Regions from separate parts of the Roseovarius sp. MBR-6 genome, predicted to be linked through region 2. Evidence: riboswitches for the same ligand, from Rfam matches in the RefSeq annotation. Region 2 holds a riboswitch; each other region holds the start of a gene.
What was found. Region 2 has a riboswitch for thiamine pyrophosphate ahead of ABIE57_RS12810 (ABC transporter ATP-binding protein). Riboswitches for the same ligand answer to the same signal wherever they lie in the genome.
Positions count from the first base shown of each region.

Region 1 (5,102 bases), on a different contig from region 2:
CTGTCCAGCGCGTGCGCCCCCCGCTTCGCGGCGCACGGAGACCGTGGCGATGCCCGCACCCGAGCGGCGGAAGGCCTGCGCCAGGATCGCGGGCGAGGGATATTGCGCGGTGCCCAGCATCAGGCGCGATGTCACTTCGGTGTCGTAGTAGATCGGCATCTCAACCCCCTTGCCGAGGGGCGACGATTTCCACACGATCCCCTTCATTCAATCTCTGTTCCGGCCTGAGAGCGGCGGGCACGAAAGTCTCGTTCACCGCCGTTGCCACCTTGGCCCCGCCGTGGCCCAGCTCGATCAGCAGCGCGTCGAGGGTCGGCGCGGCTGTATCCTGTGCGGTGCCGTTAACCGTGATCTTCATGGGCAAACTCCGGGGTTGTTTCGCCGCCCGTCACCACATCGGCGGCCATTCGCGCAAGCGCGGGCGCCAGAAGAAAGCCGTGGCGAAAGAGGCCGTTGGCATGGAGCACGTCGCCCTTGGCCGTGAGGCGCGGCAGGTTGTCGGGAAAGGCGGGGCGGGCATCAACGCCGATCTCCAGCAGTTCCGCATCGGCGAAGGCGGGGTGCAGCGCGTAGGCGGCGGAGAGCAGTTCCATCACCGAACGGGCCGTGGCGCGGTGGCGTTCCTCGCTTTCGATCTGCGTCGCGCCCAGCATGTAAATGCCATCGCCGCGCGGCACGATATAGAGCGGAAAGCGCGGGTGCAGCAGGCGGACGGGGCGGCGCAGCGTCACATCGGTTGTGCGCAACACCACCATCTCACCCTTGACGCCGCGCAAGTCGGGCAGGCTGTCTTGCGCAGCCAGACCGCGACAGTCGATCACCGGCCCTTGGGGCGCGTCCGTGCCTTGCACAAAGCGCGCGCCACCCTCCTGCAAACGGCGGTGCAGATGGAGCAGCGCCGCGCGCGGGTCGATATGCGCCTCAGCCTCGAAGAACAGGGCGCGGTCATGGCGCTCGGCCAGGTCCGGCTCGAGCGCGGCGAGCTCCTCGGCCTTGACCAGCCGGTGCCCGTTGGTGCGTCGGGCGAACACATCAAGCTCGCGCCGGTCGCGCTCCAGCGTGATCACGAGCGAGCCGCGCCGTGTGACCGTCACGCCCTGCGCGTCCCACCAGTCGGCGGCCTCTTGCCCCAACCGCACCACCGGTTCCTCGGCGGTGAACCCTTCGCAGAAGGGCGCGAGCATCCCGCCCGCCCACCACGAACAGGCCGCTTCACCGGGCAAGGGGGCCGGGTCGATCAGAGTGACGGCCACGCCGCGCGCCCTCAACTCGGTGGCCACGCAAAGCCCGACGACGCCCGCGCCACGGATCGTGACGGCGCGGGTCATGGCCAGACCTCGTGGAAATGATGCACCGGCCCGTGCCCGCGGCCGATATCGAGACGGTCAGCGGCGCGGATCGCGGCGTGGAGCCAGCCATGGGCGCGGGTGACGGCCTCGGACAGGCCAAGCCCCTGCGCCAGCCCCGCCGCGATGGCCGAGGAATAGCTGCACCCGGTGCCATGGGTGTTGCGCGTGGCAATGCGGGGGGCGTCAAGGCGGTGGGGGTCGACGGCCATCAGCCAGTCGGTGCAGGTCTCGCCCGCCGCGTGACCGCCCTTCATCAGAACCGCCTTTGCCCCCAGATCGCGCAGCCGCGCGCCCTGGTCCCGCATCCCGGCGTCGCTCACGGCCTCCGGCAGACCCAACAGCGCCGCCGCCTCGGGCAGGTTGGGCGTGAGCAGATCGGCGCGCGGCAGCAGATGCACGATCAGCGCCGCGCGCGCCGTCTCGGGCAAAAGCCGCGCGCCGGATTTGGCGATCATGACCGGATCGAGCACGACCGGGCCGCGATACCCGGCCAGGGCCTCCGCCACCGTCTCGATCAGCGCGGCATCGCCCAGCATCCCGATCTTGATGGCATCGACGCGGATATCATCCAGAACGGTGGCGATCTGTGCTGCCACCACCTCGGGCGGGACCGCGTGAACCGCTGTCACCGCGACGGTATTCTGTGCCGTGACGGCGGTCAGCACGCTTGCGCCATAGACGCCAAGCGCGGAAAACGTCTTGAGGTCGGCCTGAATGCCCGCGCCGCCGCCGCTGTCAGAACCCGCGATTGTCAGTGCGCACGCCACCATGCCCGCCTCCTCATGTTCGCGGAACGGCCTTCGGGCACCATCGGGGCGGAGGTCCGTTCCCTACGCCGGCATCACCCGGATCAGGTTCGATGGGTTGGCTTGGCACCTCTCAGCCCCTTGCGGGGCACCCCAACGGAATAATGGAGACGTAACACCGCGAACCGGCACCTTCAAGGGTCAGCCGCGCAGACGCAGCCCCTCGGGATCAAACGGCGGATGCTCCAGCACCCGCGCATCATCCGCGCGGCCCAGAAGCGAAACGTGAAGCGCGGTGCCGGGGGTGGCGTGTTCGGCCTTGAGATAGGCCAGAGCGAGGGATTTGCCGACCGCGTGGCCATAGCCGCCCGAACTCACCTGACCCGCGGCCGTGCCACCCGGCAGAAAGATCGGCTCGCCGCCCGAGGCATCGGCCTCGGTCGCGTCGATCTCGAGCAGGACCATGCGGTCGCGCGGCGCGTTATCGGAAATGGCGCGCCAGCTCTCGTGGTTGAGGAAGGGCTTGTCGGGGCGGATGAGGCCCGCCAACCCGCATTCCTGCGGCCAGTATTCGGGCGAATAGTCGCGCCCCCAACTGCCATACCCTTTCTCGAGCCGCAGCGACATGAGCGCGCGGCTGCCCACGGGGCCCGCGCCGATGGCTTTGCCCGCCTCGATCAGGGCCGAATAAAGCCGTGTCTGATCGGCCTCGGCGATGTGCAGTTCCCAACCCAGATCGCCGGTGAAGCTGACGCGCAGCGCGACGGCCTCGACGCCCGCCACGGTCATGCGCTGCGAGCGGAAGAACGGAAAGGCGGCGTTGGAGAGGTCCGCGTCGGTGAGGCCTTGCAGCAGGGCGCGCGATTGTGGCCCCGCGACACTGACCCCGCAGACGGCCCCGGTCAGGCTTTCGAAACGGGTGCCCTCGGGCAGCGGCACCTGCGCGAAGAAGCGCCGGTGATAGCGTTCCGCCGCGCCGCCACCGAGCACCCAGAATTCTTCCTCCCCGAGCCGCGTCACGGTGAAATCCCCCGCGATCCCGCCCCGCTTGCCGATGAGCGGCGTGAGGCAGGCGCGGCCCACCTCCCGCGGCATCCGGTTGGCGAAGAGCGCGTTGAGCCAGTCCTCCGCCCCCGGCCCGGTGACGCGGTATTTGGCAAAATTGGAGATGTCGATGATCCCGGCACGATCACGCAAGCCGCGCGCCTCGCGGCCCACGGCCTCCCACCAGGGCTGTCGGGTGAACCCGGCGCTGTCGGGAATGGCGGCGTCGAAATAGAGCGGATGCTCCCAGCCGAAGTTGAGGCCGAAGCGCGCGCCCATCCCGGCCTGCATGGCATGGATTGGGCGGGTGCGCACTGGGCGGCCCGCGGCGCGCTCCTCGCCGGGGAAATGGATCTTGAAGCGGTGCGCATATTGGTCGGCCACGCGCGCGCGGGTGAAATCGCGCCCGGCCCAGTCGCCGAACCGCGCCAGATCCCAGGCGAACATGTCAAGCGACGGCTCGCCCTCGACCATCCATTCGGCGGAAAGCTTGCCCAGACCGCCCGATTGCGAAAACCCCGGAATGATGCCGCAGCAGCAGAAATAGCCCCGCAGTTCCGGCACCGGGCCAAAGAGCGCCGCCGCGTCGGGCGACCAGATCATCGGCCCGTTGATCACCCGCTTGATCCCCGCGCGCCCCACCGCCGGGACACGGTCGATGGCGCGCAGCATGTTCTCCTCGATCCGCTCCAGGTCGTCGGGGAAAAGTTCGTGGCCAAAGCCCTGCGGCGTGCCGTCCTCGGCCCAGAAGCGCATGTCGCGCTCATAGGCGCCGACAAGCAGGCCCTGACCCTCCTGGCGCAGGTAATATTCGCCGTCGCGGTCGGCGACCGAGGGCAGGCGGCGGTCCATGGCGGCGATCTCGGGAATGGTCTCGGTCACGAAATACTGGTGCTCGGTCGGGATGAGCGGCAGCGTGATGCCCGCCATCGCGGCCACTTCGCGCGCCCAGAGACCGGCGGCATTGACCACCCATGGCGTGCGGATCTCGCCCGACCCGGTGCGCACGATCCAGCTTCCGTCGGGCTGCGGCTCGGTGGCGATGACCGGCGTGTTGCGGTGGATCTCGGCCCCGCCCGCGCGGGCACCCGCCGCATAGGCCATGGTCACGCCCGAGGGATCGACATTGCCGCCATCGGGCTCGAACATGATGCAGCGGATGCCGGTGAAATCCACCAGCGGATGAAGCCGCTCGGCCTCGTCGCGGGACACCTCGTGGAAGGCCATGCCATAGCGCCGCGCCTTGGCCTCCTGCAGGCGCAGTTGCTGCACGCGCTCCGTCGTTTGGGCAAGGTAGAGGGAGCCGGGCTGGAACACGCCGCAACCCTGCCCGGTTTCGGCCTCGAGCTGGCGGTAGAGCTGCATCGTGTAATGCTGCATCCGGCTGATATTGGTGCTGTCATGCAGCCCGTGGATATTGGCCGCCGCGTGCCAGGTGGAGCCGGAGGTCAGTTCCGAGCGTTCCAGCAGCACCACATCCGACCAGCCCGCCCGCGTGAGGTAATACAGGATCGAACAGCCGACAAGGCCGCCACCGATCACGACGGCCTGGGCATGGGTGCGCATGGGGATGCCTTTCGAAAAGAGCGCGCGCGCGGCGCGGCATGGATTGCGTCGATGCTAGGCGCGCGCCCGGCCATGCTCGCGTGGATTAGCGACAGGGGAGAGGCAGGATGCGGCGTCCGGGGGCCGGGGGCACCAGTGTGCGGGGGGGGGGGGATGACGACGCACCGCCTGTTTTTCAGGCGACTTCCTCTAATGCTGCTTTCTTGGCCTCTGCCTTGGTCGGATACCACTCGCCAAACTCGGGGGCTTCTTCCACACCATCTGCAATATCTTCTTCATCGAGGATTTCGGCGATGCAGTAATTCCAGCCGTCATCTTGCTTGAAAATGGTTACTCGAAACCCGTCAATTTCCGCAGTGTCATTTCCTTTCTCAGACTTTTGCCATTGCACCTTCGG
Region 1 covers NZ_JBEPPW010000003.1:39,490-44,591, reverse strand. The annotation lists gene ABIE57_RS04770 (thiazole synthase) at 1-159, opposite strand, end outside; gene thiS (sulfur carrier protein ThiS) at 161-358, opposite strand; gene ABIE57_RS04760 (FAD-dependent oxidoreductase) at 342-1,328, opposite strand; gene thiD (bifunctional hydroxymethylpyrimidine kinase/phosphomethylpyrimidine kinase) at 1,325-2,119, opposite strand; TPP riboswitch at 2,160-2,261, opposite strand; gene ABIE57_RS04750 (GcvT family protein) at 2,297-4,705, opposite strand; gene ABIE57_RS04745 (hypothetical protein) at 4,881-5,102, opposite strand, start outside.
Region 1: linked by a shared signal. The riboswitch ahead of thiD (bifunctional hydroxymethylpyrimidine kinase/phosphomethylpyrimidine kinase) and the one ahead of ABIE57_RS12810 (ABC transporter ATP-binding protein) in region 2 are both predicted to bind thiamine pyrophosphate.

Region 2 (5,102 bases):
ACGCGCCCCGCGCCGATATTGGTGTGTCCCACCTCGGAGTTGCCCATCTGCCCGGAGGGCAGGCCGACATCCGGCCCGTGCGTGATCAGCGTGGCATGGGGGCAGGTGGCCATCAGCCGGTCCATGGTGGGGGTCGCCGCCAGATAGGGCGCGTTGGCCTCGGTGGCCGCGCTCAGCCCCCAGCCGTCGAGGATGCACAGGACAACGGGTCTGGTCATGGCGACTCCTGCCTTGGTCTGGCGCCCTTCTAACGTGGCGGGCAGGCGGGGGAAAGCGGGTAAGGGGCTGGGTGCGACGCCATGGCGGCAGCGCCCGTGCCCCGTGGGGGGCGCAGCATCTTCACAAAATCACCCCAATAATCGGGCAGCGTGCCACCCGGATCATCATTTCGGGAGAGACCCATGTCGTCTCATGCTCTGGAGCCCCGCCCCGTCTGGGGCTTCGCCGGTCTGCTGCTCGGCATTCTGGCGGTTTTCATCGTCGCGTTGCATGTCTCGAGCCAGCCGAGACAAGCACGGCCACAAAGATCGGCGAGTTCGCGGCCGAGATCCGCAAATCCGCGACCCGTTCGATACTCGGTCAGCCGCAGCCCGCGCCGGAAACGCCTGCGATGGGACTGGCCGAGGTCCTTGCCTATGCCGCGCCGGTTCTCGCGGTGCTTGCGACGATCCTCGGCGCGATCGGCCTCTTTCGGCGCGAACCCCGGACGCTGTCGCTGCTGGCGCTCGGCTTTGGCACCGGGGCGTTTGTCGTGCAATTTGCGATGTTGATTGCGCTGCTGATTGCCGGGGCGTTCATCATGGTGGCGATCCTCAACAATCTGGGGTCGATCCTCGGGGAATGATCCCGAGCGGATTTGTGACAGTTTCTTGACACGCATCAAGGCGGGCGGCCCTGCAAAAGGTCAGGATCGGGCTTATCAATCCAGATCGTCAGGGAGTGTGTGTATGACCGAGACCGCCGCCAACACCGAAGCCCTTACCGAAACCGCCCCTGAAGCGATCTCTGCGCCCGGATCGGCACAGCCGGCGGTGGCCTCGCTCCGGCAGGCGTTCGAGAACGGTGATTATCCCTATGAGACCCGCCTCAGCCGCCGCAGTTACGAGGCGCAGAAAGCGCGGCTTCAGGCCGAATTGCTGAAGGTCCAGCTCTGGGCGCAGGAGACGGGGCAGAAATTCGTGCTGATCTTCGAGGGGCGCGACGCGGCCGGCAAAGGCGGCACGATCAAGCGCTTCACCGAGCATCTCAACCCGCGCGCCGCGCGTGTCGTGGCGCTCAACAAGCCCTCGGACGTGGAGCGCGGGCAATGGTATTTCCAGCGCTATATCGAGCATCTGCCCACGGCGGGCGAGATCGTGCTCTACGACCGCTCGTGGTATAACCGCGCAGGCGTGGAGCGCGTCATGGGCTTTTGCGAGCCGCATGAATATCTCGAGTTCATGCGCGAGACACCCGAGTTGGAGCGGATGCTGGTGCGCTCGGGCATCCGGCTTTTCAAATACTGGTTCTCGGTCACGCAGGGCGAGCAGCGCACCCGCTTTGCCAGCCGCGAGACCGATCCGTTGAAACTCTGGAAGCTGAGCCCCATCGACAAGGCCAGCCTCGACAAGTGGGACGATTACACCGAGGCCAAGGAGGCGATGTTCTTTTACACCGATACCGCCGACGCGCCCTGGACGGTGGTCAAGTCCGACGACAAGAAGCGCGCGCGGCTCAACTGCATGCTGCATTTCCTGAATTCGATCGACTACCCCGGCAAGAATCGCAAGATCGCCCATGCACCCGATCCGCTGATCGTATCGACGGCGCAGCACGTTCTGCACAAGTCCGACCACATCCTGGGCAAGTCGCTGCATCCCGACGCGCGCGCCGGGCGGTGAGGGCGCGGCTCAGGTCGACCGGCTGTCAAGCCAGCGCCGACACCCGGCGTCGACCGCGCGGTGCAAGAGCAGCGTGAAGACCGCCAGCACGATGAGGGCCGCGAACATCAGGTCGATCTTGGCGCGCCCGTTGGCCAGCAGCATCAGATAGCCAAGGCCCTTTGACGCACCCACCCATTCGCCGATGATCGCGCCGATCGGAGCATAGACCGCCGCCAGCCGCAGCCCCGAGGCAAGTCCGGGCAGGGCGGCGGGCACGCGGATATGCCACATGAGCCGCGCGGGGGTCGTCCCCATGACGCGCCCAAGATCAAGAAGCGGCTGCGGCGTGCGCATCAGCGCGTCAAAGAACGCCGACGTGACGGGAAAATAGATGATGAGCAGCGCCATGGCGATCTTGGAGGCAAGGCCATAGCCCAGCCAGAGCGTCAGGATCGGCGCGAGGGCAAAGACCGGGATTGCCTGCGAAAACACCATCATCGGGCGAATGAGCCGACGCGCGACCGGCGAGGCGGCAAGACCGATGGCCGAGGCCCCGCCCAGCACCGCGCCAAGCGCCAGCCCGATGAGCACCTCGGCGGCGGTGATCAGGCCATGTTCGGCGATGAGCGCGCGGCTGCTCCAGAGGGTCTCGGCCACGCGCGCGGGGCCCGGCAGGATGAAGGGCGGCAGGGACGCCAGCACCACCAGCGCCTGCCACAGGCCAAGCGCCAGCGCCACCGTGCCGGCAAGGATCAGGGCGCGGTTCATGCGCCTGTCCCGAGGTCGCGCAGCCGCGCCAGAAGGCTCCCCTGAACGGCGAGGGTGTCGGGATCGTCGACCGCACGCGGGACCGGGCCGGGGGGCGGCGCGACGGTCTCGAGACCGGCCTCGGACAGGATGTGGATGGCGTGGCCCATCCGCGCGGCCTCCCCGGGATCATGGGTCACCATCCACACGGTCCGCCCTGCCAGATGCGCGGCGGCGAGGTCCTGCATCTGCGCGCGCGTGCCCGCGTCGAGCGCCGAAAAGGGCTCGTCCAGAAGGACAATGGGGCGGTCCTCCATCAATGTGCGCGCAAGGGCCACGCGCTGCCGCTGTCCGCCCGAGAGGGTATGGGGACGCTTGCGGGCGTGCGGGCCAAGGCCCATCCGGTCAATGATCGCGCGGGCACGGGGCAGGTCGGGCGATTGCCCGCGCAGCCGCGCCCCGAGCGCCACGTTTCCCAGCACGTCGCGCCACGGCAGCAGGTCCGCGCCCTGTGCCATGAGCGCGATGCGCCCCGCAAGCGGCAGCCCGTCAGAGGCGGATATGCGGCCCTCGAAGCGCGTCACCTCGTCAAGCCCTGCCACAAGCCGCAGCAGCGTGGTCTTGCCCACGCCCGAGGGGCCGAGCAGGCAGGTGATCCGCCCGCCCTCGATCTCGAGGCGCAAGGGGCCAAAGAGCCGCTCCACGCCGATACGGGCGGTGCCGTCGATCAATAGCGCGGGGGCGGCGCACATGGGCGGTCCTCGGTCAGGGGCGCGCAGGGAGGGGGGCGTGGGCGTGCTCCGTTCCCTCCGCCGGTGCGAGCCGGATCAGGTTCGATGGGTTGGCGCGTGCCTCTCAGCCCTTGCGGGCACCCCAACGGATGCGCGCTGCGTAGCATCGCGGGCGCGCCGGGGCAAGTTTTCCGGCACGCGTTCAGGTTTTGTTAAAGAACGCTTGCGATACTGTGCCCATCGGCGTGGAGAGGGATATGAACGGGTTGATCAACCGCGCGCTCGATTGGTTCGTGCGCGACACGTATGGCGAGGCGCTCCGGCGGGCGCTGGTGGAGGCGCTGTCGCTTGGCGAGGCGGCGTTCGAGCCGCTGATGCCCTGCGCGCCGGAGGTGACCGAGCGGCTGCTCGCGGCGCTGGCCGAGCGGGTGGGGCGCGCGCCCGAGGAGGTGCTGGAGGATCTGGGCACCTATCTGGTCTCGCAGCCGCGCACCGAGGCGGTGCGCAGGCTCTTGCGCTTCGGTGGCGTCGATTTTCTCGATTTCCTGCACTCGCTGGAGGATTTGCCGGATCGCGCGCGTCTCGCCATGCCGGATTTTGCCCTGCCCGAAATCCGGCTTCATCCGGAGATGCCGGGGCTTTACCGGATCGAGGTGGGGGCATGTCCGCGGGCGGGGCTTCCGCTCGGTCCGGTGCTCGTGGGGATGCTCCGGGCGATGGCGGATGACTATGGCGCGCTGGTGCTGATCGGCTCTCGGGGCGCGGATGCCCGGCGCGAGGTGATCGAGGTGCGGTTGCTTGACGCCGCCTTTGCCCACGGGCGCGCCTTTGATCTCGGCGCGGGGCCGGTCGTGCGATGACCGCGGTCGCGGCGCTTGACGCGATGCTCGCGCGGCTTTGCCCGATGTTCGCCCTTGTCGGGCCGACCGGGCATGTGCTGGCCGCCGGGCCGACGCTGGCCCGGGTCCTGGCCCCGCGCGAGAGTGTCGGCGCGCGGTTTCTGGAACTGTTCGAGGTGCTGCGACCGCAGAGTGTCGACACCATGGCCGGGCTGGCTGCGCTGGAGGGGGCGCGGCTCCGGCTTCGGCCACGCACGGGCGCCTCTCATGTGCTCAAGGGCGTGGTGTGCCGCCTGCCCGGGGACGGATCGCTTGGCCCTGCGGGCGGCGTGGTCCTCAACCTTTCCTTCGGCATTTCGGTGGTCGAGGCGGTGCGCGATTACGCCCTGACGGGCGCGGATTTCGCGGCGACCGACCCAACCACGGAAATGCTCTACCTGCTCGAGGCCAAGAGTGTGGCAATGGAGGAATCGCGCCGCCTCAATCACCGGCTGGAGGGGGCGCGCCAGGCGGCACAGGAACAGGCGCTCACCGACCCGCTGACCGGGTTGCGCAATCGCCGCGCCTTCGACCTTGCGCTTGCGCGACTTCGGGAAACGGACCAACCCTGCGCTTTCCTGCATCTCGATCTCGACCATTTCAAGCAGGTCAACGATACCCAAGGCCATGCGGCGGGGGACCTGGTCTTGCGCGTGGTGGCGCGGCGGATGCTCTCGGTGGTGCGCGTCGACGACATCGTCGCGCGGGTGGGGGGGGATGAATTTGTCCTGCTTCTGCCCGGGATGACGGACAGGGCCGACCTTGATCCTGTCGCGAGGCGGCTGATTTCGGTGATCGAGGAACCGGTGAGCGATGGCGCGCGGTGCCATCGCGTTTCCGCCAGCATCGGGGGTGCCCTGGGCCGGATGCGGGCCGGTGACGAG
Region 2 covers NZ_JBEPPW010000009.1:128,242-133,343, reverse strand. The annotation lists gene gpmI (2,3-bisphosphoglycerate-independent phosphoglycerate mutase) at 1-218, opposite strand, end outside; gene ABIE57_RS12825 (hypothetical protein) at 611-844, shown strand; gene ppk2 (polyphosphate kinase 2) at 948-1,880, shown strand; gene ABIE57_RS12815 (ABC transporter permease) at 1,890-2,630, opposite strand; gene ABIE57_RS12810 (ABC transporter ATP-binding protein) at 2,627-3,361, opposite strand; TPP riboswitch at 3,397-3,495, opposite strand; gene ABIE57_RS12805 (heme NO-binding domain-containing protein) at 3,598-4,200, shown strand; gene ABIE57_RS12800 (GGDEF domain-containing protein) at 4,197-5,102, shown strand, end outside.

Region 3 (5,102 bases), on a different contig from region 2:
CGGCTGCGGGCGGAGCAGTTGCGCATTCTTCTGGCGATCATGGTGCTCGCGGTCTGCGGCAAGCTGGCGCTTGACCTGCTGCTGATGCCGTCAGAGCTTTATTCCATCGCTTCCGGCGCGGGCGGGGGGCACTGATGCGGCTGCTGGCGCTTGCCCTGTGCCTTGCCGCCCTCCCCCTGAAGGCAGAAGAGGTGGTTCTGGGCCTGTCGAGCGACAAGGTGGCGATCACGGCCACCTTCGAGGGGTCGGAAATCCTTGTGTTCGGCGCGGTCAAGCGCGAGGTCGCGATTCCCGATATCCCGCTCGACGTGGTGATCACCGTGGCGGGGCCATCCCTGCCGGTGAGCGTGCGGCGAAAGGATCGGCGCTTCGGCATCTGGGTCAATACCGACGAGGTGCGGCTGGATGCGGCCCCGACCTTTTACGCCGTCGCCACCACCGGGCCGCTAGATCAGGTTCTGACCAATACCGAGGACCTGCGCCACCGCGTCTCGATCCCGCGCGCGATCCGCTCCGTGGGCGCGGCCAGCATGGCCGAGGATGTCGAGAATTTCACCGAGGCGCTCATTCGCATCCGGCGCGGGCAGGACGCCTATCAACTCTTGGAAAACACTGTCGCTCTCGACGAGCAGACGCTGTTCCGCACCGCGATCCGGCTGCCTGCGAACCTGACCGAGGGCATCTATCCCACGCGCATCTTCCTCACGCGCGAGGGCCGGGTCGTGTCGCAATTCGAGACGGCCATCGACGTGCACAAGGTCGGGCTGGAACGCTGGCTCTTCACGCTCTCGCGCGAGCAGCCGCTGGTCTATGGCCTTCTGTCGATTGCCATCGCCATCGCGGCGGGATGGGGGGCCTCGGCGGTGTTTCGGCTGCTGCGCCGGGGTTAAAGGAATTTCGGACAGGGCCGATGGACCATTTCGGCCCGGAATTGCGCCAAAACGCGTTACCGCCAGCCCTTGACCACGGTCTGACAGAGCAGCAGCAGATCAAGACAGAGCGTGCGGCGGCGCTGATAGATCAGGTCGAGCCGCGCCTTGCGCGGCACACAGGCACGGCAGTATATGGCGTCGGTCTCGGCGGCGCTGCGGCTCTGTGCCAGCAGCCGCGCCTCATGGGCGTGATAGCGCAGGGTTGCCAGCCCGGTCAGGCCGGGACGCGAGCGCAAGACCTGCGCATAGGTCTCCGGAAAGCGTTCCACATAGCTGCGCAACGGCGGGCGCGGGCCGACAAGGCTCAGATCGCCGCGGATCACGTTCCACAATTGCGGCACCTCATCAAGATGGGTCCGCCTGAGAAGATGCCCGGCGCGGGTGATGCGATGCGCCTTGTCGCCGCCCGACACGCCCTGATCTGCCTCTGCCGGGGTCATGGTGCGGAACTTGAGAAGGAAAAACCCCTCGGTCGGCGTCTTCATCCGCTCGGACCGGAAGAAGACAGGCCGCCCATCCAGCACCAGCACGGCCAGCGCGGTGAGCGCCATCACCGGCGCCAGAAGCACCCCGAGGGCCAGCGCAAAGACAAGGTCGAAGGCGCGTTTCGCAGGCGTCATGAGGCAACCGCCCGCCATTGGCGGACCATCTCGCCGGGTGTGCTGTCCTCGGGGGCAAAGGCGTGGAGCGCGGCAAGCCGGGTGCAATCGAGGGTGATGCGCTGATGCGCCGTCGGCGGGGCGGGGCGGGGCCGGCTGCTTGCCCCCGCCGCCTGTGCGAGCGCGGCCATGGTCACGGGACCGGGGGCCGCGATGTTGAGCGCGGATGGCAACGCTCCGTCATGCAGGCACAGCGTGACCAGCACCTGCGCCAGCGTGCGCGGCCCGATATAGGAGCGCAGCGGCCCTGCGCCATCCGCGAAGACATCAAGCGTGATCTCCCCCGCCCCCCGCGCCACGTTCAGAAGCAGCGCATCCGCGCCCGCCACATTCCCTATCCGCAGCGCGCAGACCTCAAGCCCCCGGTCACGCCACGCGCGCCCCACCGCCTCCATCTCCAGCTTGGCCGCGCCATAGGCATTGGCGGGCGCGCAAGCGGTGTCCTCGGTGATATGCTCGCCCGGTCCGTAAACCGCCGAAGACGAGGCCAGCAACACCCGCGTGATGCCCGCGCTTTCAGCCGCCGCAAGCGTGGCCTCGGCAAGTATCCGGTTGCGCGACATATCGTGGCCCGCGCCCGGCACGACCCCCGCCAGCGCCACCAGCGCCCGGAATGTCTGTCCGCTCCGCGCCTGATGGTCGATGAGCGCGCGCGGCCCCTCCATCGGGTCCCACAGAAGCGCCCCCGCCGGCACCATCCGACGATATTGTGGCACGACAGGCACAGCCGAAACCGGCCAGTGCCACAACACCATCCGTCCGACCCGTCCCGATGCCCCGGTCAGAAGAACCGGCGCGCGCGCCCTGTCCGTCATGCGCCCCCTCTTTCCGGGGACATGACCCGCCCCGGCCCCTCGCGGTCTATCAATCAATGCCGCCTCTCGACAAGAGACCGCCGTCGGGACGCCACATTCGCTTGAACTGCGCAGATCGTCGTTCTACCCTCACCCTTGCAGGGGAGTCCCGCCTTGGGGACTGAGAGGCTGACAGGTGGTGACACCGGTGAGGCGACCCTTTGAACCTGATCCAGTTGATACTGGCGTAGGAAGCTCGGGAACCGCGCGCCGCATGGCGGTCTGTCTGTTCCGAAGGGGGACCCTTCCCCACGCCTCCCCGTCCACGGCTCATCTGGTCTCTTTGGAACCATGGCTCGAGGAGCACCAAAATGACCACCCTGACCACCCCCACCGTGACCACCGGCCCCTTGCCCGCCTCGCGCAAGATTTACGTGGCGGGCGCGTTGCACCCCGATATCCGCGTGCCCATGCGCGAGATTTCCACCCATCCCACGGCGGGCGAGGCCCCCTTGCCGGTCTATGACAGTTCCGGCCCCTATACCGATCCCGAGGCGCAAACCGACATCGCGCGCGGCCTGCCCGCGCTGCGGCGCGGCTGGATCATGGCGCGCGGCGATGTGGCGGCCTATGAGGGCCGCCATGTGAGGCCCGAGGATAACGGCTTTGTCACCGGCGACCGGCTGGTGCCGGAATTCCCGGTGCGGGGGCAACCCCTTCGTGGCACGGGCGGTGCGGCCCCCACGCAACTGGCCTATGCGCGCGCGGGCATCATCACGCCCGAGATGGAATTCGTGGCCATCCGCGAGAATCAGTTGCGCGAGGCGGATGCGGCACCGCGCGACGGCAATGACTGGGGGGCCAGCATCCCAGACCATGTGACCCCCGAATTCGTGCGCGCCGAGATCGCGGCGGGCCGCGCCATCATCCCGGCCAATATCAACCACCCGGAACTGGAGCCGATGATCATCGGGCGCAACTTCCTTGTGAAGATCAACGCCAACATGGGCACCTCGGCCGTCACCTCCTCGATGGAGGAGGAGGTGGAAAAACTGGTCTGGGCGATCCGCTGGGGGGCCGATACGGTGATGGACCTTTCCACCGGGCGCAACATCCACAACACCCGCGAATGGATCATCCGCAATTCCCCTGTGCCCATCGGCACCGTGCCGATCTATCAGGCGCTGGAAAAGGTGCATGGCGTCGCCGAGGACCTGACATGGGAGGTGTTCCGCGACACGCTGATCGAGCAGGCCGAACAGGGGGTGGATTATGTCACCATCCACGCGGGCGTGCGCCTGCACATGGTGCCGATGACGGTGAACCGGGTGACGGGGATCGTGTCGCGCGGTGGGTCGATCATGGCCAAATGGTGCCTGCATCATCACCGCGAGAGCTTTCTTTATGAGCATTTCGAGGAGATTTGCGACATCTGCCGCCAGTATGACGTGAGCTTTTCACTGGGCGACGGGCTGCGCCCCGGCTCCATTGCGGACGCCAACGATGCCGCGCAATTCGCCGAGTTGGAGACATTGGGGGAACTCACGAAAATCGCGTGGGCCAAGGAGTGCCAGGTGATGATCGAAGGCCCCGGCCATGTCGCCATGCACAAGATCAAGGAGAACATGGACAAGCAGCTTGAATGCTGTCACGAGGCCCCCTTTTACACGCTCGGGCCGCTCACCACCGATATCGCCCCCGGCTATGACCACATCACCAGCGGCATCGGGGCGGCGATGATCGGCTGGTTCGGCTGCGCCATGCTGTGCTACGTCACGCCCAAGGAACATCTGGGCCTGCCCGACCGCAACGATGTGAAAACCGGCGTCATCACCTACAAGATCGCGGCCCATGCCGCCGACCTTGCCAAGGGCCTGCCCGGCGCGCAGCGGCGCGACGATGCGCTGTCACGCGCGCGGTTCGAGTTTCGCTGGGAAGATCAGTTCAACCTCTCTCTCGACCCCGAAACCGCGCGCGACTTCCACGATCAGACCCTGCCCAAGGAGGCGCACAAGGTGGCGCATTTCTGCTCGATGTGCGGGCCGAAATTCTGTTCGATGAGGATCAGCCACGACATCCGCGCCGAGGCGCAGAAAGAGGGGATGGCGGCGATGGCCGAGAAATTCCGCGAAGGCGGCGATCTTTACGTGCCCGTGGCCGAGACCGACAAAGTCTGAAACGGAAAACGCCGCCCGGTTTATCCGGGCGGCGCATCCTTGTCCCTCATCCGCGACTGGCCTCAGGCGGCCAGCGCCTGCTTTGCCTGATCGACGATGGCGTTGAACGCCGCCGGTTCGTGCACAGCGAGATCGGCCAGAACCTTGCGATCCACCTCGACCCCGGCAAGCGACAGACCGTTGATGAAGCGCGAATAGGTCAGCCCCTCGTCATGGGCGCGCACGGCGGCGTTGATCCGCTGGATCCACAGCGCGCGGAAATTGCGCTTGCGGTTCTTGCGGTCGCGCGTGGCGTATTGGTTGGCCTTGTCGACGGCCTGTGCGGCCACCTTGAAGGTGTTCTTGCGGCGGCCATAGTAGCCCTTGGCGGCCTTGATGACTTTCTTGTGACGGGCGTGGGTGACAACCCCACCTTTGACGCGTGACATATCCTGATTCCTCCTTAACGCGCGTAGGGCATCATCGGCTTGATGATCCCCTCGTCGGCTTTGCTGAGCGTGGTGGTGCCACGCGCGTTGCGGATGAATTTATTGGTCCGCT
Region 3 covers NZ_JBEPPW010000012.1:76,930-82,031, reverse strand. The annotation lists gene ABIE57_RS14570 (sulfite exporter TauE/SafE family protein) at 1-135, shown strand, start outside; gene ABIE57_RS14565 (TIGR02186 family protein) at 132-890, shown strand; gene ABIE57_RS14560 (sugar transferase) at 947-1,552, opposite strand; gene ABIE57_RS14555 (NAD-dependent epimerase/dehydratase family protein) at 1,549-2,406, opposite strand; TPP riboswitch at 2,536-2,656, shown strand; gene thiC (phosphomethylpyrimidine synthase ThiC) at 2,757-4,562, shown strand; gene rplT (50S ribosomal protein L20) at 4,625-4,990, opposite strand; gene rpmI (50S ribosomal protein L35) at 5,005-5,102, opposite strand, start outside.
Region 3: linked by a shared signal. The riboswitch ahead of thiC (phosphomethylpyrimidine synthase ThiC) and the one ahead of ABIE57_RS12810 (ABC transporter ATP-binding protein) in region 2 are both predicted to bind thiamine pyrophosphate.